2 regions of the Bacillus sp. M5A3_1b genome follow, and region 2 is predicted to be linked to the other one. Evidence: a T-box and tRNA genes for the amino acid it is inferred to sense, from the RefSeq annotation. Region 2 holds a T-box; the other holds one or more tRNA genes.

Region 1 (12,131 bases), on a different contig from region 2:
ATGTGGGAATAGCGCATAATGTTGGAACACTAAGTTCATATGACGCTTATATGGTGGCAAATCGTTAATCTTTTCATCATCTAATAAAAGATTCCCTTTAGTTGGCGTTTCAAAGCCTGCGATCATGCGAAGTAACGTTGTTTTCCCGCAACCACTCGGCCCTAAAATCGTTAAAAATTCCCCTTCTTTAATGTCTAAAGAAAGAGGTGGGATAATCACTTGATTTCCAAAATGTTTTTCTACTGCTTCAACTTTAATAATCTTTTTCATTTTCCCGTCCTATCTACCTTAAATTTTAATTTTTATATTCATGAATAAATATTTATGTTCTATAGACTATTTTTTGTTTCGATCCAAACAAAAATGGTTGTTTAGCGTTCTCTTCTATTCTTTATGTAGTATGTTTGATTCATTTTTGCATGATACACATGTCGAACAGAAAAACCCCTTCCATTACGAAGGGGCTATTATCATACGGCTACGCCTACTGATAAACACCATCATCATTTTAACAACTTTCGTATGAATTTTAAAGCACTTTTTGTAGAAGAGTAACGAATTTTCATATCGAATGCCGTAGATTGGGCTAAAATGCTTTTATAATGTGAAAAAGTCCGAAAACTTTCTTCCCCATGATAACTACCTAATCCACTACTTCCAACACCACCAAAAGGTAAATATGGCGTTGCAAGATGATAGACAACATCATTAATACAGCCTCCGCCATATGAAATATTACTTGTCACTTTCTTTTGTACTTCTTTATCTTCAGAAAATACATATAACGCTAACGGCTTCGGATGTTGCTGGATTGTTCCAATTACCTCTTCTATGTTGTCGTATTCTACAATTGGTAAGATCGGACCAAAAATTTCATCTTCCATAACAGTACTTTGCCATGTAACATTTGTTAACACTGTTGGTTCTATATGTAAAGTTTCTTTTTTATAGTTCCCACCGATTACCGTTTTACCATCTTTCAAAAATGAACATAAACGTTCAAAATGACGTTCAGTCACAATTCGTACATAATTGTCATTGTTTAGTGGATCTTTTCCATACTGCTCCGCAATTTCGTGTCGTAATGCCTCGATTAACTGTTCTTTCACCGAAGCATGCACATACATATAATCAGGCGCTACACACGTTTGCCCTGCATTTAAAAACTTACCCCAAACAATTCGTCTTGCTGTTACATCTATTTTTGCATCTTTATGTACAATGCATGGGCTTTTTCCCCCAAGTTCTAACGTGAGTGGCGTCAACCGTTTCGCTGCTGCTTCCATCACAACTTTTCCAACACCGACACTACCTGTAAAGAAAATATAATCAAACGGTTCCTTTAACAATTCCGTACTCTTTTCTACACCGCCTTCTACTACCGCTACAAGCTCTTCTTGGAATAATTGCTCTAACATCCTCGTAAGTACTTTGGAAACGTTTGGCGTTAACTCTGAAGGCTTTAAAACAATTGTATTTCCAGCCGCCAACGCTCCTACAAGAGGTGCAATTGCTAATTGAAACGGATAGTTCCACGGTGCAATAATAAGTGTCACACCGTACGGTTCAGGAACTACTTTCCCCTTTGATCCAAAATGAGTGAGTGCTGTTCGAACCCGCTTCGGTTTACTCCACGATGAAATATGCTTCAATTGAAAGGAAATTTCTTTTAATACATATCCAACTTCCGTTGTAAACGACTCATGAACTGACTTATTTAAATCTAATTTCAATGCCTGAAATATTTCTTCTTCAAAACTCTGAATGCCTTCATAAAGCTTCTTCAAATTATTCTTTCTCACTTCTACACTTCTCGTATGGCCATTATAAAAATATGCTTTTTGTTTATTTACAATAGAAGAAACACTCATTCATTCACCTTCTCCCACTATTTTTATCCAATTCTTTCATTATTTATATAGACTTCATATATAATAAATTTCTATTCGTAAAGTTACATTATATATAATTTCTTCTTGCATATAAAATTCATTGCTCACAAAAAAACTACCGAAAGAAAATCTTTCGGTAGTTTTACTGTATTAACGATATAAACGAACAGCACCAGCAGAATTATCATCAGCTTGTCCTACTACTTCAAACTTCAGGCCAAGATTCGGTAAAATACGTCCTGCATCTGGAATCTGTTTATTAATATACGTTTTCGAATCATCAAACTTCGGTACACCTGCTAAGCCATTATACGTATACGTTCCGCGCGTTGGAGATACAACTTTCCAAGCTGGCGTTTTATCAAATGAGAACGCCGCATCAGCGATTTGGAATCGTGTACTACTTGCTACTGTTGGTTTACCATTTAAAGTTCCAACAATTGCTTCTGGATGAGAATCAACTACGCCAAGGAAACCATGTCCTGGATGTAAACCAACCCAGTTATCTGTATAAGCTGAGTCTGCATACCATACAACCATACCTGTGTTGTATTCTGGACCGCGAGCATATTTTAATGCGTTATCCGAACCAGCATAGTTTCTCCACTCTACATAATAGTTATGTTTTTTCTTCTCTGTTCCATTAGATACAGCGAATCCATCTAATTTGAACTGCGGTGTACCTTCTGCATCATCAGAGAATACTACTTTACCATCTACATTTAGTGATGCATTATCAAGTAGGAAACCGTTTAATGCTAAACCACCATCTGTAATGTACTCAAATGTTAATTTTACTTTCTTACCTTTGAATTGGCTTAAATCGTATGATTTGTCAATCCATTTTCCATTTGTTGAATGTGCATTTCCACTATTTGCTTTCTCACCAAGTTTTTCGATTAATGTTTGCTGACCATCTTCTGTTACAGCATGTACTTCAAGGAAATCATACTCTGCTTCAATTTCATACAATGACTTGAAATCAAATTTCGCAGTCGTTGCATTTGTTAAATCGAACAGTGGCGTCTCCATTTTTGTGTGAAGATTGTCACCTTTTGTGCTGTAGTAATACTGCTTACCAAATGCTGGAGCAATTGTTTTTATATCTTTATCTGGCAAGTTAACACGAATCATACCTGGGCGGTTAGATTTCGTAACACTTTGGTCTAAATATGTTGCTAGACCGATACCTTTATTTAATTTCTCGTAATCTACTTCTACGATATTTGCCCAGTTACCACCGATTGTTTTTTGGAAAAACTCTTTATTTTGTGGTGAGAAACTCGTTGGCGTTGTTCCTGCAATGTTACCAGCCCAGCTTCCGCCACTCATAACAGACCAAGCTTGAATTGGTTCACCGTCACCAGTATAGTCTGTATCATACTCATCTGGAAGACCTAAATCATGACCATATTCATGTGCGAATACACCAACTGCGCCATCTTCTGGTTCAATTGTGTAGTCGAATGCTGCGATCTTTCCGCCCCAATATGGAACTTTCGCTTGTGTACCTTCAATTGGGAATGGTTTTGGTCCAACAGTCCAGCGATGTGACCAAATTGCATCGTCACCTAATTTACCGCCACCTGCTTCTTGTCCAACACCCGCATGGATAATCATTAAGTGATCAATTAAACCATCCGGTTGTTTTTGATTTCCATCGCCATTTACATCATATTGATCGAATTGGTCAAACTCTGATAAATCAATACCGCTATCTACAGCTGCTTTTAATGCATCTTTTACTAAATCACGTGGTCCTTTTGGCCCTTTATTATCATGACCTGTCGCACCATCTGCACCGTAATCAGCAGCTTTACCAGGAACTGTTAACCATTTTGTAACTGTTCCGTCTACTGTATAACTACCGCCAGATTGCTCTTCGTAATATTGTTTAAACGTTTCGATTTTGCTGCCATCCTCTAATGCGAATGGCTCATTACCGAATAACATTTTTTCATAATGTTCTTTGTTAAAATCGTCAGTATACATATAACCAGGTTCTTTATCAATATTGTTATGTTTAAAGTCAGCGTACTCTACAAGTAAAACGAGTACTTTATCTTTACGAACTTCACCGTTATATTCTTTTCCCTTTGCTGAAGAAGTTGGTACTTTACCATTTAGACCACCCTTAACTGGGCCTGTTGCTGCAGGTGTTCCTGTTGCTGGTTTGTCTAACTTTTCTTTCGTATCAGCTTTCGCATCTTTCACTTTCTTTAAAAAGTCAGATGCTTCTTTCGTAAGTGGGTCCCCATTTGATACTTCTTTCCCAGGATTTTCACCCTTTTTGTTCTCTACGTATTTTTCGACGGCTTTCTTTGTTTCTGTCTCTGAAGCCTTCGAATCAATTACCCCACGGTTTTTTAGCGCATTCGCTAAACGTTCTTCTGGAATTAAATGATCATCGACTGGACTCGTAGCTGTCTTATTCACAGGTGTTTCAGCATATGCAGACTGGCCACCCGCTCCGAATGAAAGACCTAACACAGCTGTCAAAGCGATTGATGACAAAACTTTGAACGGTTTCTTGTTCATCCCTTATTTCCTCCCCTAATAAAAAATATGTATTACAAATTGAATTTTATTAAAAATTCAATATTTTTTCAATATTTAGTTATATTATGTAATTTTTTTAACATATTTGTAAAAATTCCATAGTTAGCATACGAATATATCACAATTCAACAATGTTTTCTGAAAATATTGAAAATATTTGTCAGAAACTTTATAATCGCCATAGAGGGAATTTAATGGGGATTTTATCTTTGTTTTATCTACAAAATATTTGATAATTCACTATATAAAACACAAAATACGATTGCTTATCATATATTCTGTAGCAGCAGTTATGACCGATAATTAGGGAGGAATTACATTTGTACAAAGATAAGACTGACGCACTGGACCAAGAATGGATTGATTTAATACTTGAAGCTCTAGACGCTGGTATCGCCCTGCAAGATATCGAACATTTTTTCCAACGTATGAAGCCATCCAGTCAGGCTCAATAGGCTTGTTCTTTTTAACGAAGTTTATGTTATAATAATGACATCATAAGACGACTACATATTGATAGAAAGGTGCGCAAATATGATTGGAGAACGTATAAAACGCCTTCGCTTACAAAAAGGTATTTCATTAACTGAACTTGCCGAAAAAGCTGGTGTTGCTAAATCTTACATTAGTTCTATAGAACGAAATTTACAAAAAAACCCTTCCATTCAGTTTCTTGAAAAAATTGCAGCAGTTCTACAAATTCCAGTTGATACTTTACTTCATGATGAAACAACAAAGGAAACTAATCTAGACTCCGAATGGACACAGCTTGTTAAAGATGCAATGAACTCTGGTGTCTCCAAAGAACAATTTCGTGAATTTCTTGAATTTACAAAATGGAAGCAAAATCAAAAATAATAATAGAAAGAAGTGCTAACAACCAGCACTTCTTTTTCTTTATAAAAAAAGCGGGGGATACCCGCTTTTTTATTATTTTTCTTCGCCAGCTTCTTGGTTAGCATTGAATGTCCATTCTAAATTCAATGAATCACCTTGGAAGATATTTTGTTCTTTCCCATTATCTACAAATTCAAATTGTACCCACAGATAATCCTCTGTGCCTGCTTCTAATCCACCCTTTTCTCCCCACTCAGGAGCAAAGATGTCTTTAGCTAAAAGATCTGGATCAGCATTTTGTAAATCAGCTAAAGTTGTTTCATATACAGGCTCACTTTGTTTATCCCAGTTCCAAAGGAATTTCACTTTAACGTGCTTACCAAAGTCTTCACCAGCATTATCGCCTTTTGCATCTTTCACAGTATACTTTGTCGCTAGTTTAACGTCTTTAATTGTTAATGAACCGCTATTCTTTAATAAGAACTCTTTCTTAATAGAATCCCCTGGTTTTAAATCTTTAATATCTACAAGCGTTTTAGGGTCTAATGTAAGATCTAACGTCCCAGCTGCAAATGTATTGTTCGATACTTCTTTATCGCTAAAGTAAGCGAATGTTCCTCCACCAATTAAAGATAACCCCAATGCTGCTGATGCAACTCCCATACCTAATTTCTTTTTCAGACTCACAATCAATTCCCCCTAGCTGTTTATTATATTTTTGTCTCTTATTTTTCAATAAGAGATATAAAGAAAACTATATTAGCTTAGCTAATGTTCGTTCTCTTTTAAAAACCTTAAGTTCATTATAACGAACATCACTCTATAAATACAACAAATATTTATTAGTATTTTCAATTATTTTTATTTCTCAATATTATTTCGTTTTTTCTGAATTCTTATGTTTATATTTTAAGAAATACAATAAGTGCGGGGGCAAATACTCCCTCACACTCATATACATCATTTTTATACCGGTCGTCAGTTTATTCTGATGATTTCTCATTATGATCCGTGGTAGTAGCCTTTTCATGAGTTCCTTGCTCAAGTTTTTTAGCTGTCTCTACTTGTTTCTGCTCTTCTACCTTCTTCTGCTCTTCTACTTTCTTCTGTTCTTCTACTTTCTTCTGTTCTTCTACTTTCTTCTGTTCTTCTACTTTCTTCTGCTCTTCTACTTTCTTCTGTTCTTCTACTTTCTTCTGTTCTTCTACTTTCTTCTGTTCTTCTACTTTCTTCTGTTCTTCTATTTCATTCTGTTTCTTTACTGTTTCATCTTTTAATAGTTTTTGTAAAGTCTGAATTTGTTCATCAATAGCTTGCAAACTAACTTCTTTCACGATATAATCTCGCTTCTCTTTTATACTGAGAAAACCTTCATTCACATATACGGCCACTTGTTGAATCGATTCACTTTTATTCACTTTTAATTCTTCTTGTATTTGATTATAAGGAGTTTCTATTGCAGTATATACATTTTGCAGCGCTTCCTCCTCAGAAGCAATTTTCTCACGTCCTTGTTGCCACACTACAATTGCCTGTTCAATTTCTTCTCTAGAAGTTACTGCCAACTTCCCCTTCATTTCTCCATACTGATGCTCAATAAACTGTTTATGTTTCTCAGCTTCCTCTTTTAATGTATCAACTGTCTTTGGAAATATAATCGCTGTAGAAAGAGCGGCTTCCACTTTCGTTTCATGAATAAATGCAGCTTCTGTATACGTCATTATTTGAGAGCCTAAATAAAACGTAATGGAGCACATACAAGGCAATATAAGCATCTTTTTTAATTTGCGAGGTGTTTTCAGCATCTTAATCTCTCCCATCGAACAAGATGTTCTCTATATAGAACGTTACTTTTATTATAATAAAGAACGATACAAAATGATAGCTATATACTAGAAAAATAGAAAAAGGGCTATCCATTTGATAGCCCTTTTTCATATTATTTTGTTTCACCTTCTGTTTGTTGTGCATCAAACGTCCAAGTTAATTGTAACTTATCACCCTGGAATTCATTTTGATCTTTTTTATTATCAACGAACTCAAATTTCACCTTGAATTTATCAGATTTACCTGCAGAAATACCTTTTTCATCCCAGAACCAAGCAGCTAAATCATTATCTACTGCTGTAAGTGTATCACCCTTCAATTTATCTAATGTAGTTTGTTTCACAATCGTCTCATGCTTATCTACATTTTTTAAGAATGTTACTTTAATATGTTTACCAAAATCATCTTTATTATCTTTCTTCGTATCTTCTACACTATAGTCTGTTTTTAATAGAACTTTTTTAATATCTAATGTACCTTTATTTTCTAATTTAAATTCTTTTTCAACTGTATCACCAGGTTTTAAATTCGATACATTAACAACTGTTGATGGATTTAATGCTAAATCCAGTGTACCAGCCGCAAATGTATTGTTTGACACTTCTTTATCACTGAAAAATGCAAATGTTCCTCCGCCAACTAATGCTGCCCCTAACACTGCTGATGCGATACCCATACCTAATTTTTTCTTTAAAGTCATGTCCATATCCCCTTAATCTATATATTTGTTAACTTCCTAAACGGAAAGTATAACCAAACAAACTAGACGGATTGTTCTACTTTTTTCTCTTTCTTTTCCCCTTCAATGCTGCGAATCGCGCCAAAAATAGAAATCGCGGAATAGCCCAGTAAAAAGACCCCTGGAATAATAAGAAGCAATGCAGCTCCAGCCTTTGAACTAGCATAATTTAATGCATATCCTGCATAAGGAACTGTAATATCCGCATATTTCCCAATGACATTCTCCGCACGTACTGGTTCTAAATCAGGGCCGTTGTTGTTATCCCCTTTTGTTTCATACGTTACTTTTCCATTTGTATCTTTCACACCGATAATACGGTGAGTGATAATTTTTTCATCTTTCTCTTTAAAGGTAATAACATCACCTTTTTGATATTTCGAACCATCTTTAGTCGGTTCTATCGCAATGATTGATCCTGTTAAAAATGTCGGTTCCATCGATCCTGATAGCACTGATTTAAATTGATATCCCAGCACTGTTGGATCTCCGCCACTCGCTTTTGACGAAATAACTATAAAAGCTAGAAAAACCATTAATGCAAATAAAACAAACGAGATAACGTTGCTAATCACTTTCCAAATTAATTTCATCGTCTCTCTCCCTCTCCGTTGTTTTATATTATTTGGAGTATATAATACTAAATCGGTTCTTTAACAAGAACACAACTAAATAATATAACGAACAACTCGTAAATGCAATAAGAAAATTTACAATTATTAGTTATTTTGCATATACAAAAAAGACTGTGACAAAGTCTCTTCACAGTCTTTTTACTAGTAATTTATTTTTCTTCTGATTTCATTTCTGTTGTATTTCGGCGTAGCACTACAAATAAAATGGCTCCAAATAGTACAGCGGCACCTATCCCAATGCTTATTATTTTCACATTTGATTCATTTACTTCAGGCGTAGCCGTATCTTTTTTAGGCATCGCAAAAGTAACATCTTCTTTTGAAAGAACATTTATCGTCGCAATTGTTTGATTATTTTTCGTGATGTCAACTGCACCAACTACCTCACCACGATGAATTCCTTTATGATACAAAGAATCTTTATCTAATGAAGCCGCACGGAAAATCGTCCTCACATTTTTACCTTCATCTTTCTTAAGCATAAGCTCTGCACTTTTTTCAAGCTCGCTATCAATATCTTTATTTAAATACGTTGCCTTTTGATGCCAGCTATGTTTATCTAATACAGTTTGCTTCACAAATTGACCGAAAGAATAATCCGCCATCTGCTTCAAATCTTCATAAATTTCAGGTCTTTGGGAAGCCATTACTACATTTATAATGCGATTGCCATCCTTCTCATTTAATAGAACGAGTGTATTACGCGCTTCATTTGTAAAACCCGTCTTCCCGCCAATGCTATATGGATTTTCAAAATAAGTAGACTTATTAAAAATAGAAACCGTCTGGCTAGATGTCGTAACCGTCGTCCTTTTCGTATTCATCGCTTGTAAAATCTCAGGATACTTTTGTACACCTCTCGTAATCATAGCCATATCATACGGCGTCGTATAATGGTTTGGATCATGCAATCCATTTGGCGTTACAAAGTGACTATCTGTAGCCCCTAATTGCTTTGCTTTCTCATTCATCATATGAGCGAACTTCTCAACATTTCCGCCAATACGCTCCGCAATCGCATACGACACATCATTTGCACTCAGCACCATTAAAATCATAAGCGCAGTATTTCTATTAATCGTCTCACCAGGTTGAAATTCAATTTGATAATTACTCTTCTCTTGATCTAATGCTAATTGTGAAAACGTAAATTGATCCTCTGGCTTCGTATGCTCCATAAGTAAAATCGCTGTTAACACTTTCGTCATACTAGCCGGAAATGCACGATGATGTGCGTTTTTGTTATACAAAACATCTCCAGTTTTTGCATCAATCGTAGTTGCAAACTGACTAAAAACATTTGGTCCTTCCGCAGGTGGTGGTGCCACTTGTTCTGGATTCACTCCAACATTCGTCTCCGCACGTAACGTCATAGGTGTCAAAAAAAATAAACAAATAACGGTAATAAAAGCCAAAACTTTCTTAAAATTTACCATATGACTCTCCCTTTTCACTATACTCTCACAGTTTAAAAACTGAATCTACCAATCCATATGTAATTTGTATTAAATTGGAAGAATATTCACTGTTTTTTACTATATCATATTTTTACGATGAAGAACATAAATATACAATAAAAAATAAGAAGGAGTTATTCTTTCTTATCCTTCTCATCAATCAACGAATCTATTAAATTTTGACTAGCTTCCTCGGGTGTAATCTCATCTGTCATCCCCATAAACGACCAACCTTTAGAATCGACCCACTCAACAAACTCTTGTAAAAACTCATCATGTGTAACATCCACATCAAGAATCGAGCCATTAATCGAAATCGTTCTATTTTTAGATACACGCATCTTGAACGTTTTTCTTACCATTACAATAATTCTCCCTCTACTACTGAATATTTATAAAGTGAAACTTTAATCAGCCTTCACCAATCGGGCTTTTACGAGCAGCCTGCCACCACCTAACTTCTTTGCTTTCGATAAATTTTGAGGTGGGGATCTTACCGTCCGCAAATAGCGGGGTAAAATAATCTTGTATCTCTGTTATACATGATTTTAAGTAAATTGTAAAAAGGATATATTGGCCAATTTGCATATTGAAACTGAAAACCTATCAACATGCAAAAATATCAAACGGTATATAAATGATCATAAATGACTAAATAAATCCACATAAAAAACAAAACAACTTACATTTTATCACACCAAATACAAATGAATTTCGTACAATATAATGGAATATACTAGAAAAAACCTTAATATGAGGAGGAACTCTATGGCGCGTTGTACGTATTGTAAAACGAAGTGGACAATAAAAGATGTATGGTCAATACTCGTGACATTTGAAAAAGATTGTCCGTATTGTTTCAGAAGACAATATCTATCAAAGAAAACATTGAACGCTATGCCAGAACTTATAAGCTTACCTTTACATTTCTTATTCCCTTTTCTAGTTGATTTGAGTGATGAGGGGCCTTTGGATTGGTATCGGAAGTCATAACACCTCAGTATCTTCTATTTATTACATATAAAAACATACATACTAATACACCTCTAAAATAAAAACTATTTTCTATTACACTACCTCTTTAAAAACTTACTACACAAAAATATTGTAAATTTTCAGTTAATTATGTATAATTGCTTTAACATAATGATTAAAATTACAAATACATAATCATTTTTGAAGATCCCGTAGCTCAGCAGGGAGAGCGCCACCTTGACAGGGTGGAGGTCGTGAGTTCGAGCCTCTCCGGGGTCATACCGTTAGAAACCGTGTCAACTTAACGTTTGATGCGGTTTTTATTTTCCGTTGACTTGACGCAGGGTGGCGGTCGGCCATTTGGTAGCTTAACGCCCGTCGCTATACGGTTTGTAGTTGTTTTACATCTATTTTCAAGCGTTCGGCGTACACGTTCCGAACGCTTGGTGTACATTTGGTGATTTGATTGTTCATTCTTCTTGTTCGCATACGTTCATTTAGTAGCCGTTCGTCGGTGTTAATTTTTGTCACCAGCATCTCCTTTATGGTCAATGTCATACCGTTAACTAGTTTCCCCTTACAAATACTTCAACAAAATTGGGAGAACGCTTATTACCTCTCTTTCTCAATGCAAATTTCAAGTTAAACGGTACCCCTCGATATTTGGTAAAGTGACGTTTTCGGACGGGCTGTACCAAGTTAATTGAAACAATACTCGTAGCACTTCAGTTTCCTCTCGATCCGACCTAAAGTCCTTCTTACCTGTTCCATATGAATGCCGAGTATATCACTAATTTTTCTATAACCAAAATTCGGATTCTCATATATAATTTCTAAAACCTTCTGTATTTACGAACCCAGTTGATATGCTTAGTTATCATATCTTTATCATGGTATCCATCCCTCGATAGATAGGTGTATATCTGTTTGTCTGTGGTATTGCGATTCATGATTTCATTAGCTATCCATTTCATCAGATGCCCTTCCCTATTGTCGCAAATCGACGTTGTGCCGTCCTGGTTATGGTGAAATTGATTTTTCAATAGTGACTACCTCCGATTGTTATTGAACTCTTTTTCCTATGTATAAATCCGACCCCTGAATTGCTTCGTAACGTTAATTTCAAAAAAACTTCAAAACTTCTTGTTCGTATATCTTGGAAAAGGCGCCGGTAGAAAGATGGCCAGCTACCACTCGTCTCTTACACTAT
Region 2 (12,131 bases):
GGAGCGATTTTTTTTATTCATAAAGTCAGCTTTCCATACATAAATCTGTAATGACATATAGTTTGGGAGGGGGAAAAGAAGTGGCAACAGATCATTCATTACGTTTTTCATTAAAAGAATCTGTTTGGTTCCAAAAAGGACAGGAAGTCGAAGAACTTTTGTCAATTTCGTTAGATCCAGACGTTGAGATAGAAGAGCTTGATCATGAAGTTATCGTGAGAGGGCAATTAGATTTAACGGGAGAGTACGTTGCGCGGCAAGATGATTCGGCTTATTCATTAAGAGATTTATCGCCAGCGAAGTCGATTGATTATGTAGAAACAAGGGAAGATGGGGTTAATGAACTTGTTCATTCCTTTCCGCTTGAAATATCAATTCCGAGAAACCGTGTGAAAGTAATTGAAGAACTATATGTATCTATTGAGGAGTTTGATTATGAATTAAAGGAAAATGGTTGCTTACAATTATTAGCGGATATATCTATCACTGGTTTATGTGATGAAGAAAGAATCGAGGATGAAGAGGAAGAAACAGCGTATGCTGAGTTAGAGGCTGATTCCGCACAAGAAGATGAAAATAGACCCGCCATGCACGTAGAAGAACCAGTCTATAAGGAATCAGATGAGTGGGAAGATTACGCATTTGAACCGTTTCAACTAGAGGAAAGAAAAGAGCAGGAAGTAGAGGAAGAGGAAATAGAAGAACATGAATTTGTGGAGCGTGAAGAGGAGAAAGAATCAACGCCACAATTTGAATTGTTCGGAAGAAAAGATTTCAAGAAAGAAAAAGCGAAAAAACAAGAAGAGCAAGAAGAAGAAACGTATTCACAGCGAGATGAAAATGCACTTTATTTAACGAAAATATTTACGAAAGAACCGGAAGAAGAATTTACAAAGTTAAGAATGTATTTCGTGCAAGAAGGGGATACAATCGAATCTGTTGCAGACCGTTATGAAACGTCTGTACAAAACTTATATCGTGTCAATCAAACAGAAGATATATATTTAACTGCGGGACAAATTATTTATATTCCTGTTTCAAGGGCAAAAGCGAAATAAGTGAGTGTTTTCACTCACTTATTTTCCTAAAGGCAATGTTTTGAATAGAAAGGGTTATTCGTATGGATATTGAATTACGAAATCGCTATGAACCCATTGTAAGGCAATATAGATTGGATACACAGCATATGGAAGAGCACGGAAGTGTAACGAAAATTTACACGAATCAAGGTCCGTATGCGCTCAAGAAAATAGAAGACGGGAAGTTAGAGCGGAATAACTTTTTGCACCATATTCAATATTTGAAGGAGAACGGTTTTTCAAATTATGTACCTATATACCATGCGACGGATGGAAATTATATTTTAAGTGACGGGACGTATAATTATTATTTAATGCCTTGGTTAGAACGTGCGGAAGGCAATGGCGAGGATAATGATCAATACCATAAAATGTTTCAAACTCTCGGGACGTTACATCAAAAAACGGTGAAAGAAGAAACGTATACAGAAGAAGATTTAGAAAAACATTATACAAATATATCCGATCGCTGGGAGAATGATGGTGAGATGTTAGAAGAGTTTCTCGTAGAATCTGAAGCGAAGTGGTATATGTCTCCGTTTGAATTGCAATATTGTACGTACTATCATCATGTAATGAGGGCGCGTGAGTTTGCAATGAAGCAATTAACTGAGTGGAACGATGCGATGAAAGAAAAAGAAAAAACACGTATTACTTTTGTACATGGTAACGTATCGCTTAATCATTTCTTATTTGATTATGAACGGAATGGCTATTTTATTAGTTTAGAAAAATCGAAGTTTGCCACACCGGTGCAAGATATAGTAGGGTTTTATTCTCGGTCTTTAAATACGTATCCAATTGCGCGAAGTGATCGGTTTGAATGGTATCAAATGTACCAAAAAAATTTCCCTTTTACGAAAGAAGAGCAACTACTCATGTTTGCGTATATGACGTATCCATCGCAATTTATTCGGCAAATCCAGTCTTATAAGAAAAGAAGAGGGAGTCGCAATAAGGAAAATGAACTTCTCGGAGTAAAGAGCTTACAACAATCGCATTGGCTCGTTAGCAATATAGAATATTTCCTTTCGCAATTACAAGCTGCCCAGCAAGGGAACGGATAAAGTGAAACTTTAATCAGTGGGGGTCTTACTGCCCGCAAATAGCGGGATAAAGAAGATAAGTAGAGGATGCTACTTATCTTCTTTTTTTGCCCAAAAAGCCGTAGTATTAAATTTATCTTGACGAATAGGGTTTCGTTTTTTACACTATTGTATATAATAATTAACAATCATATAAATGCCTTGAAGGGGAAGAGTATAACAAGAAACGTCTTCAGAGAGGAGAATCATTAGCTGGGAGATTCTCTAGATAGTTATGTTAGAAGGTAGCCCTGGAGCATCTTTTCTGAACGGAATAGTTCTTATTAGGAAAAGACGGATTTGTCCGTTATCAAATTAAGAGTATAAGCAAATTCCTGAATTTGTTTGTAAATAAAGGTGGTACCGCGATGTCCCTCGTCCTTTTTGGATGAGGGGCATTTTTTATTTTAAGGAGGGAAAATAATGTCAAATACGGAAAAGAATTTACCAACTAAATATGATCATATGTCCGTTGAAGAAGGCCTTTATCAATGGTGGCTTGAAGGCAAATATTTCGAAGCAACAGGAGATGAGAAGAAACAACCATACACAATTGTAATTCCACCTCCGAACGTAACTGGTAAGTTACACTTAGGTCATGCTTGGGATACAACTCTTCAAGATATTTTAACTCGTACGAAGCGTATGCAAGGTTACGATGTATTATGGCTTCCAGGAATGGACCATGCGGGTATCGCAACACAAGCGAAAGTAGAAGGAAAACTTCGTGAAGAAGGTATTTCACGTTACGATCTTGGCCGTGAGAAATTCCTTGAAAAAGCTTGGGAATGGAAAGAGGAATACGCGTCTCACATTCGTCAACAATGGGGGAAAGTTGGTTTAGGACTAGACTATTCTCGCGAACGTTTCACATTAGATGAAGGTTTATCTGATGCGGTTAATAAAGTATTCGTTCAATTATACGAAAAAGGCTTAATTTACCGCGGTGAATATATTATCAACTGGGACCCAGCGACACGCACAGCTCTTTCTGATATTGAAGTAATTCATAAAGAAGTTCAAGGTGCATTCTACCATATGAACTATCCGTTAACAGATGGTTCTGGTCATATTCGTCTTGCGACTACTCGTCCAGAAACGATGCTTGGTGATACAGCAGTAGCGGTTCATCCAGAAGACGATCGTTACAAACATTTAATCGGAAAAACAGTTACACTTCCAATCGTAGGCCGTGAGATTCCGATTATTGCTGATGAGTACGTAGAAAAAGATTTCGGAACAGGCGTTGTAAAAATTACACCAGCTCATGACCCGAATGACTTTGAAGTAGGTAACCGTCATGACTTACCACGTATCTTAGTAATGAACGAAGACGGATCAATGAACGAAAAAGCTGGTAAGTATAACGGTATGGATCGTTTCGAATGCCGTAAAGCGTTAGTGAAGGACTTACAAGAAGCGGGCGTATTAGTAGAAATTGAGCCTCATATGCATTCAGTAGGTCATAGTGAGCGTAGTGGTGCAGTTGTTGAGCCTTACTTATCAACACAATGGTTCGTAAAAATGGCTCCACTTGCTGAGAAGGCAGTAGAGCTTCAACAAAAAGAAGAAGAGAAAGTAACGTTCGTACCAGAGCGTTTCGAAAACACATATTTACGCTGGATGGAAAACATTCACGACTGGTGTATTTCTCGTCAATTATGGTGGGGACACCGCATTCCAGCTTGGTATCATAAAGAAACTGGTGAAGTATACGTAGGTACAGAAGAGCCAGCAGATATTGAAAACTGGAATCAAGATAACGACGTACTGGATACATGGTTCAGTTCAGCGTTATGGCCGTTCTCAACACTTGGCTGGCCGGATGAAGATTCAGCAGACTTCAAACGTTACTATTCAACAGATGCACTAGTAACGGGTTATGACATCATCTTCTTCTGGGTATCTCGTATGATTTTCCAAGGTTTAGAGTTTACAGGCGAGCGTCCGTTTAAAGATGTATTAATTCACGGTTTAGTTCGTGATGAGCAAGGACGTAAAATGAGTAAATCTCTTGGTAACGGTATTGATCCAATGGATGTTATCGAGAAGTACGGTGCAGATGCAATGCGCTATTTCTTATCAACAGGAAGCGCACCAGGTCAAGATTTACGTTTCAGTATGGAAAAAGTAGAGTCTACTTGGAACTTCATTAATAAAATTTGGAACGCATCACGTTTCGTATTAATGAACATGGATGATATGAAGTATGAAGAAATCGATTTAACTGGGGAAAAATCAGTTGCGGATAAGTGGATTTTAACTCGCTTAAACGAAACAATCGAAAGCGTAACGCGTAACATGGATAAATATGAGTTCGGTGAAGCTGGTCGTTCATTATACAACTTCATTTGGGACGATTTCTGTGACTGGTACATTGAAATGGCGAAACTGCCACTATATGGTGAAGATGAAGCAGCTAAGAAAACAACTCGTTCTATTTTAGCTTACGTATTAGACCAAACAATGCGTCTATTACACCCATTCATGCCATTCGTAACAGAGAAGATTTGGCAACATTTACCGCATGAAGGCGAATCTATTACAGTAGCAGCATGGCCAACAGTTCGCGAAGATTTACAAGATACAGAAGCTGCGGCAGAAATGCACCTTCTAGTTGATATCATTCGCTCTGTTCGTAACATCCGTGCAGAAGTTAATACGCCAATGAGCAAAAAAGTTCAAATGCAAATTAAAGCAAAAGATGAGGCTGTACTTGCTCAACTTACGAAAAACAGCTCTTACATTGAGCGTTTCTGTAACCCAAGCGAATTAATAATTCAAACGGATTTACAAGCACCAGAAAAAGCAATGACTGCAATCGTATCAGGTGCAGAGTTATTCTTACCGTTAGCTGATCTTATCAATCTTGATGAAGAGAGAGCACGTCTTGAGAAAGAATTTGAGAAGTTCGACAAAGAAGTAGAACGTGTACAGAAGAAACTTTCAAACCAAGGTTTCGTAGCGAAAGCTCCTGCAGCAGTTATTGACGGAGAGCGTGCGAAAGAGCAAGACTACCTAGAAAAACGTGAAGCAGTTCGCCAACGTCTAGCAGATCTTGAAAAGTAAAATATTTTTTAGAGACTCACTATATTGGTGAGTCTCTTTTCTTTGCGTATAATAGGAGTATGAAGGTTGTCTTTTGAAAGGGGAAAGCATACGTGATACATACATACGAAGAAGCGATAGGGTGGATTCATAGCCGATTGAAGTTTGGTATTAAACCAGGATTAGAAAGAATGAGATGGATGCTAGAAGAGCTCGGAAATCCAGAGCGTCACATAAAATGTGTTCATCTTGCTGGTACAAATGGAAAAGGTTCAACGTTAACATATATGCGCTACATGTTAGAAGATGCAAAATATAAGGTAGGAACATTTACTTCTCCATATATTGAAACATTTAACGAACGTATTAGTGTGAACGGGACACCAATTGCAGATGAAGAGATTACTGAACTTGTAAAGATGGTAAAGCCAGTCGTTGAAAAACTAGATGGGACAGATTTAGGGGAAGCGACTGAGTTTGAAATTATTACTGTTATGGCAATTTGTTATTTCGGTAAAGTTAATTTCTGTGATGTTGTTTTATTTGAAACAGGGCTTGGAGGGCGTTTTGATTCTACGAATGTTATTCATCCTGTTCTCACGATTATTACAAATATCGGCCACGATCATATGCATATTTTAGGGAATACACTAGGAGAAATTGCATATGAAAAGGCGGGGATTATTAAGTCTGGTGTTCCGGTTATTACTGGTGTACGAGATGAGGAAGCATTGCAAGTCATTCAAAAAGTTGCAAAGGAAAATCATGCAAACTTATACGAGATGGGCAAGCATTTTACAGTGTTACATAAACAGTCTGGCGAAGATGGAGAACAGTTCGATTTCATTTGTCCTTTCGCCACCTTTGAAGATGTGCGAATCTCAATGAAAGGTGTTCACCAAGTAGGAAACGCAGCACTTGCACTTATGGCAGTCATGTATGTCAAAACATACTTATCATTTTTAATTGAGGAAGAAGAAATAAGAACTGGATTACAGGAAGCGTATTGGATTGGGCGATTTGAAAAACTGCAAAGCAATCCGGATATTATTATAGATGGTGCCCATAACCCAGAAGGTATCGAAAGTCTTGTGAAAACAGTAGAATCACATTACAAAAATAAAAATGTAATAGTTTTATTTACTGCCCTAGGTGATAAACAATTGCATAATATGGTAGATCAATTAGAAACCATTGCCGATGAAATTATTTTTACAACATTCGCCTTTGATCGTGCTATTTCTGCTGATAAGCTTGCATCGTATTCAAAGAAAGAGTCAAAACTAGTTTTTGAAAATTGGAAAGAGGCAATTGATACGAAGGTTGAAATGATTGGAGAAAATGATGTTTTTATCATAACAGGTTCTCTTTATTTCATTTCGGAAGTTCGAAAATATATTTGCGAGAAAAACTAGATAGTCTTTGCTATCTAGTTTTTTTGTTCTACAAATGAAGTCAAATGCATACATATAAGATAAATATATAGGGTTATTTGGCGAATTCCTCTGACAAATATCTCGTTTTTTTGTGAAATGAATATGATATGATGCGGACAACGATAAGAGGTGAGGTGTGAGTGTATGGACAAGCAATCACGAACGATCTCAGTGAAAGTGAATGGAACCGAAGCGAAATATGAGGAGAAGAAGAAAGATGAATTTGAATGGATGGTAGTAGAAAGTGAAAGACCGAAAAACGTTGTTCCGTTTCAAAAAGCGAAATTGGTGTCTAAGGAAAAAAAACGAAAGAAGTGGAGCAATACGTTAATTGCAATCGTTGCAACTGCGATTGTTATTGGTACGGCTTTTGGGATGGGAATGCTACAGTTACTTAAAGGACAAGGTGCGACAGGGGGAAGCGAAGTAACAGCTTCGAAGCAGATGCGAAATGAAGAATCAAAGGTGGGCGGAACGGCAGAACAAACACCGGCACCAAAAGAGGAAAAACAAAAAGAACAGACAGGAACGTCATTAGATCCAATGAAATTATTTTTTGTGCAAGGAGGGGTTTATTCTTCCGAAGAAAAGGGACAGGCCGCTCTTGAAGAGTGGAAAGGTAATGGAGGCGTTGCAGCTTTAAAACTGAGCGGTGATAAGTATGCATTAGTTGTTGGTATTGCTAGCGATGAACAAGGCATAAATCAATTAATGATGCAGTATAAAAATGATAATGTCTCCGTATTGAAAAAGAACTGGGATATAACAGATAAAGCATTACTTAAAGATGATAAAGAAGTTGGGGCATTTTTAACAAAAGTACAGCCATTATATACTCATTTAGCAAAATATGCTTCCAGCGTACAAGCTAGTGGAAAAAGTAATGCAAAAGATATAGGTGCGATTGAAAAAGAGTGGAAAGCAATTGAAAAAGAAGGGAAAAGTATGAAGCAGGAAGAAGCAAAGAAATTGTATATGTATACGTCAATAGCTGTGCAAACAGTGAAGGATGGAAAAGGTGATAAGGAATCTTTGGCGAAATTAAATCAAGTTATTATTGATGGTATACTTTCATATGAAAAAATTGTTTCCCAAAAGGTGAAATAATAGGATAATGAAGTGACGAAGGAAGAAGTATAGGTACTTCTTTCTTTTCTTTTGAATTTAGAGCAAAGTGCTTTCTCTATGGTAGGAATATAATCGTATTTTAGTAAAAAGTATTATTTTATTTAGAGAAAATAATACTTCTTTCATTTGTGGACAAACTATTCCTTTGATACAATTGATGTAAATGATTCTGCTTCATGTGAGAAAGGAAGGAGAAAATATGAGAAAAATTATTTTAGCATCAGGATCACCTCGCAGGAAGGAACTGCTTGAGTTAGCGGATGTACCATTTGAAATCATTGTAAGTGAAGTAGAAGAGACGATTGGTGCGTACTCATCACCTTCTGATATTGTTATGTCCCTCGCCCTGCAAAAAGCATCTGCGGTAGCAGAAAAGAATAGTGATTACATTGTGTTAGGTGCAGACACAATTGTTACATATGAATCGCGTATTCTTGGAAAGCCTTCTAATGAGGCTGAGGCGAAAGAAATGTTGCAATTATTATCAGGGAAAACACATGAAGTGTATACTGGTGTTGCAATTATAGCAAAAGACAAAACAGTCACTTTTTACGAGCGTACAGAAGTTACGTTTTGGGAATTAACAGAAGAGGAAATTGACGTATATGTTGCATCAAAAGAACCTCTTGATAAAGCAGGAAGTTATGGAATTCAAGGTAAAGGATCTATTTTTGTTCAACATATTCAAGGGGACTACTATAGTGTAGTCGGGTTACCAATTTCACGTCTTGTTCGGGAATTAAAACAATTTAATATTGATGTAACCCATGCGTAAAATTGCATGGGATTTTCTTTGAGAGAACAAATAAAAGGGGTGGAGAAATGAACGGTATTCGTGATGTTGTCAAAGAAGAACAGCCACGGGAGCGTTTATTGTTAGAAGGAGCTGGAAGTTTATCGAATCGGGAGCTTCTTGCTGTGTTACTTAGAACAGGTTCTAAAGAAGAAACAGTTTTAAAGTTATCAGATAAAATTTTACATCACTTTGATGGTTTACGTATGTTGAAAGATGCAACGTTAGAAGAGCTTGTCAGTATACATGGTGTTGGGATTGCAAAGGCAGCCCAGCTTATAGCTGCTTTTGAACTTGGTAGAAGAATGGTACGTTTAGAATATCAAAATAGATACAGCATTCGAAGCCCAGAAGATTGTGCGAGATATATGATGGAAGAAATGCGCTTCCTGCAACAGGAGCATTTTGTATGTTTATATTTGAACACAAAAAATCAAGTTATACATAGGCAAACGGTTTTCATTGGAAGTTTAAACACATCAATTGTACATCCAAGAGAAGTTTTTAAAGAAGCGTTCCGCCGCGCAGCAGCCTCTATCATATGTCTTCATAACCACCCTTCAGGAGACCCCACGCCGAGCCGAGAGGATATTGAAGTAACGAAACGCTTAGTAGAATGCGGCCAGATTATCGGAATTGAAGTGCTTGACCATATTATAATAGGTGACCATAAATTCGTGAGTTTAAAGGAAAAAGGTCATATTTAAGACTATGCTTTTTACTTATTTTGTTTTATAATGTGATTTATGAGTTTTTTGTAGAAATTTATCTACAAAAAGGATAAAGATATAAAAAACGTACTGTTTTTATAATATAAAGTAAGAAAAAATGAGTCCGTGAAAACAAGAAAGGAAGATAAATAATATGTTTGGATTTGGTGGCTTTACTCGCGATCTTGGAATAGATTTAGGAACTGCGAACACGCTTGTATATGTAAAAGGAAAAGGTGTAGTTTTACGTGAACCCTCAGTAGTAGCGTTACAAACTGATACGAAACAAATCGTTGCTGTAGGTAGCGATGCAAAACAAATGATTGGTCGTACACCAGGAAACGTTGTGGCACTTCGCCCGATGAAAGACGGTGTAATTGCTGATTACGAAACGACAGCAACAATGATGAAATATTACATTCAACAAGCTCAAAAATCAAATGGATTCTTCTCACGTAAGCCTTACGTAATGGTATGTGTACCTTCTGGTATTACAGCTGTAGAAAGACGTGCAGTAATCGATGCGACTCGTCAAGCGGGTGCTCGTGATGCTTATCCAATCGAAGAACCATTTGCAGCAGCAATTGGTGCGAACTTACCTGTTTGGGAACCAACTGGTAGTATGGTTGTTGATATCGGTGGCGGTACAACAGAAGTTGCAATCATTTCTTTAGGTGGTATTGTAACAAGTCAATCAGTTCGTGTTGCTGGTGATGATATGGACGATTCAATCATTCAGTACATTAAGAAAAGCTATAACTTAATGATTGGTGAAAGAACGGCTGAAGCATTAAAATTAGAAATCGGTTCTGCAGGCGAGCCAGAAGGTATCGAGCCTATGGAAATTCGCGGTCGTGATTTAGTAAGTGGTTTACCAAAAACAGTACTAATTCAGCCAGAAGAAATTGCAGATGCATTAAAAGATACAGTAGATGCAATTGTAGAATCTGTTAAAAATACGTTAGAGAAAACTCCACCTGAATTAGCGGCAGACATTATGGACCGTGGTATCGTATTAACAGGCGGTGGAGCATTACTACGTAATTTAGATAAAGTGATTAGTGAAGAAACAAATATGCCAGTCCTTGTTGCAGAAGACCCATTAGATTGCGTAGCAATTGGAACGGGTAAAGCATTAGACAATATCGATCTTTTCAAAACTGCTGCTCGATAATATTGCAAAATAAAAATCAATGAAATTAAGAGGGTGTGAACGTGCCACAGTTTTTCTTAAACAAAAGATTAATTGTTTTGTTAGTTAGTATTATTCTTCTCGTGGCATTGATTGGAATCTCATTGAAAGAACGGAACAGTTTAACATGGCCAGAGCAGTTTGTTAAAGACACTGTCGGTGTTGTAGAACGTGTATTCCAAAAGCCAGCGAAATACGTAGCTGGATTCTTCGAAAATGTAGAGGATGTAAAGCGCACGTATGAAGAGAATAAAGAATTAAAAGCAAAATTAGATAATTATGCAGGTCTATCAGGGAAAGTAAAACAATTAGAAGATGATAAAAAGAAGTTACAAGAGTTAACGGGTAAAAAAGAGTTGCCTAGTGATTATACTGAAATTCCAGCTACTGTCGGTTCTCGTAACCCGGATAAATGGTACGATCTAGTTGGAATTGATAAAGGGGCACAGCAAGGAATTAAAAAAGATATGGCTGTAGTAACTTCACAAGGTTTAGTTGGACGAGTGAAAAGTGTATCTCAGTTTACATCATCAGTAGAATTGCTAAGCTCTATGAGCCGAACAAATCGTGTTTCTGCTATCGTACAAGGTGATGAGAAAATCTTCGGATTGATTGAAGGTTACGACAAAGAAAAGCACTTACTTCTTTTTACAAAGATCGGCTCTGATGCTCAGGTAGCGAAAGATCAATTAGTTGTAACATCTGGACTGGGTGATATTTTCCCGAAAGGTCTTGTAATTGGAACAATCGTTGATGTTCAGCCGGATCCATACGGTTTAACAAAAACAGCTTATGTAAAACCTGCCGCTGATTTGAATGACGTAGAGCATGTTATGGTTGCGAAACGTGCAATACCTTCAGCGCCATTAGAATAGGAGGGGGAGAAGAGATGATGAAGATTTTAAAAAGAGCAGCTCTTCCTCTTTTGCTCCTTTTTGTTTTTCTATTTGAAAATATGTTTGCTACTATTGTTCCGACAGAGGTTTTTTGGAAAGACGGTATAGCAGCACCTCATTTCTTTATAATTGTATTATGTTTTATTACTGTGTACTATAGTCCGGTTCAAGGGATTTATTACGGACTCTTATTTGGTTTCTTATTTGATACCGTATACACAGAACTTGTCGGTATATATATATTTGCGTATCCGATTTTAGCTTATTTAGTTTATAGTGTGATGAAGATACTACAATTGAATTTATTTATTGTTGCTTCTATTGTACTAGCTAGCATTGTAGCACTAGAGTATTATGTGTATGGATTTTTAACTTTGTTAGGACGTACTCATATGTCAGCGTATGTCTTTTTCACAGATCGTCTCCTGTCTACTTTATTGCTAAATGCAATTTTCTTATTGATAGTTTGTTTCCCACTGAGACGATATTTAGTGCGTCTTTCAAAAGCGATGGAAGAAAAAGAAAAAAGGATTTTCTAATTTTATGTCGAATTGAATCGGTGGGGTGAACTTTAGTGGAAGAAAAAAAGCAACAAAATGTAACAATAAAAGGGACAAAAGACGGAATAACGCTTCATTTAGATGATTGTTGTTCATTCTCTGAATTACTGGAGGAACTGGATGAAAAGCTTTCTACACATTACTATGATGGTGATGGGCGCTCTTTAATTGAAGTGCATGTGAAAGTGGGAAATCGTTATTTAA

Evidence for each region. A T-box is a leader RNA that pairs with one kind of tRNA and senses whether it is charged. The one in region 2 lies ahead of ACLBWW_RS03880 (valine--tRNA ligase), so its partner is inferred to be a tRNA-Val.
Region 1: it has a tRNA-Val gene. The T-box ahead of ACLBWW_RS03880 (valine--tRNA ligase) is inferred to sense a tRNA for this amino acid. The anticodon was not compared.

The regions. Positions count from the first base shown of each region.
Region 1 is NZ_JBKEZY010000002.1:456,651-468,781, forward strand. Features, by position in the region: gene potA (spermidine/putrescine ABC transporter ATP-binding protein PotA) at 1-270, opposite strand, end outside; gene ACLBWW_RS08605 (aldehyde dehydrogenase) at 504-1,871, opposite strand; gene inhA1 (M6 family metalloprotease immune inhibitor InhA1) at 2,043-4,430, opposite strand; gene ACLBWW_RS08615 (anti-repressor SinI family protein) at 4,772-4,906, shown strand; gene ACLBWW_RS08620 (helix-turn-helix domain-containing protein) at 4,986-5,309, shown strand; gene calY (biofilm matrix protein CalY) at 5,382-5,975, opposite strand; gene ACLBWW_RS08630 (DUF4047 domain-containing protein) at 6,272-7,093, opposite strand; gene ACLBWW_RS08635 (CalY family protein) at 7,228-7,815, opposite strand; gene sipW (signal peptidase I SipW) at 7,878-8,447, opposite strand; gene ACLBWW_RS08645 (D-alanyl-D-alanine carboxypeptidase family protein) at 8,639-9,925, opposite strand; gene ACLBWW_RS08650 (hypothetical protein) at 10,081-10,308, opposite strand; gene ACLBWW_RS08655 (hypothetical protein) at 10,715-10,939, shown strand; tRNA gene ACLBWW_RS08660 (tRNA-Val) at 11,128-11,200, shown strand.
Region 2 is NZ_JBKEZY010000001.1:726,659-738,789, reverse strand. Features, by position in the region: gene spoVID (stage VI sporulation protein D) at 81-1,058, shown strand; gene ysxE (spore coat protein YsxE) at 1,121-2,146, shown strand; T-box leader at 2,318-2,550, shown strand; gene ACLBWW_RS03880 (valine--tRNA ligase) at 2,588-5,233, shown strand; gene ACLBWW_RS03875 (bifunctional folylpolyglutamate synthase/dihydrofolate synthase) at 5,326-6,627, shown strand; gene ACLBWW_RS03870 (hypothetical protein) at 6,793-7,755, shown strand; gene ACLBWW_RS03865 (Maf family protein) at 7,976-8,551, shown strand; gene radC (DNA repair protein RadC) at 8,599-9,276, shown strand; gene mreB (cell shape-determining protein MreB) at 9,434-10,453, shown strand; gene mreC (rod shape-determining protein MreC) at 10,495-11,346, shown strand; gene mreD (rod shape-determining protein MreD) at 11,361-11,906, shown strand; gene minC (septum site-determining protein MinC) at 11,942-12,131, shown strand, end outside.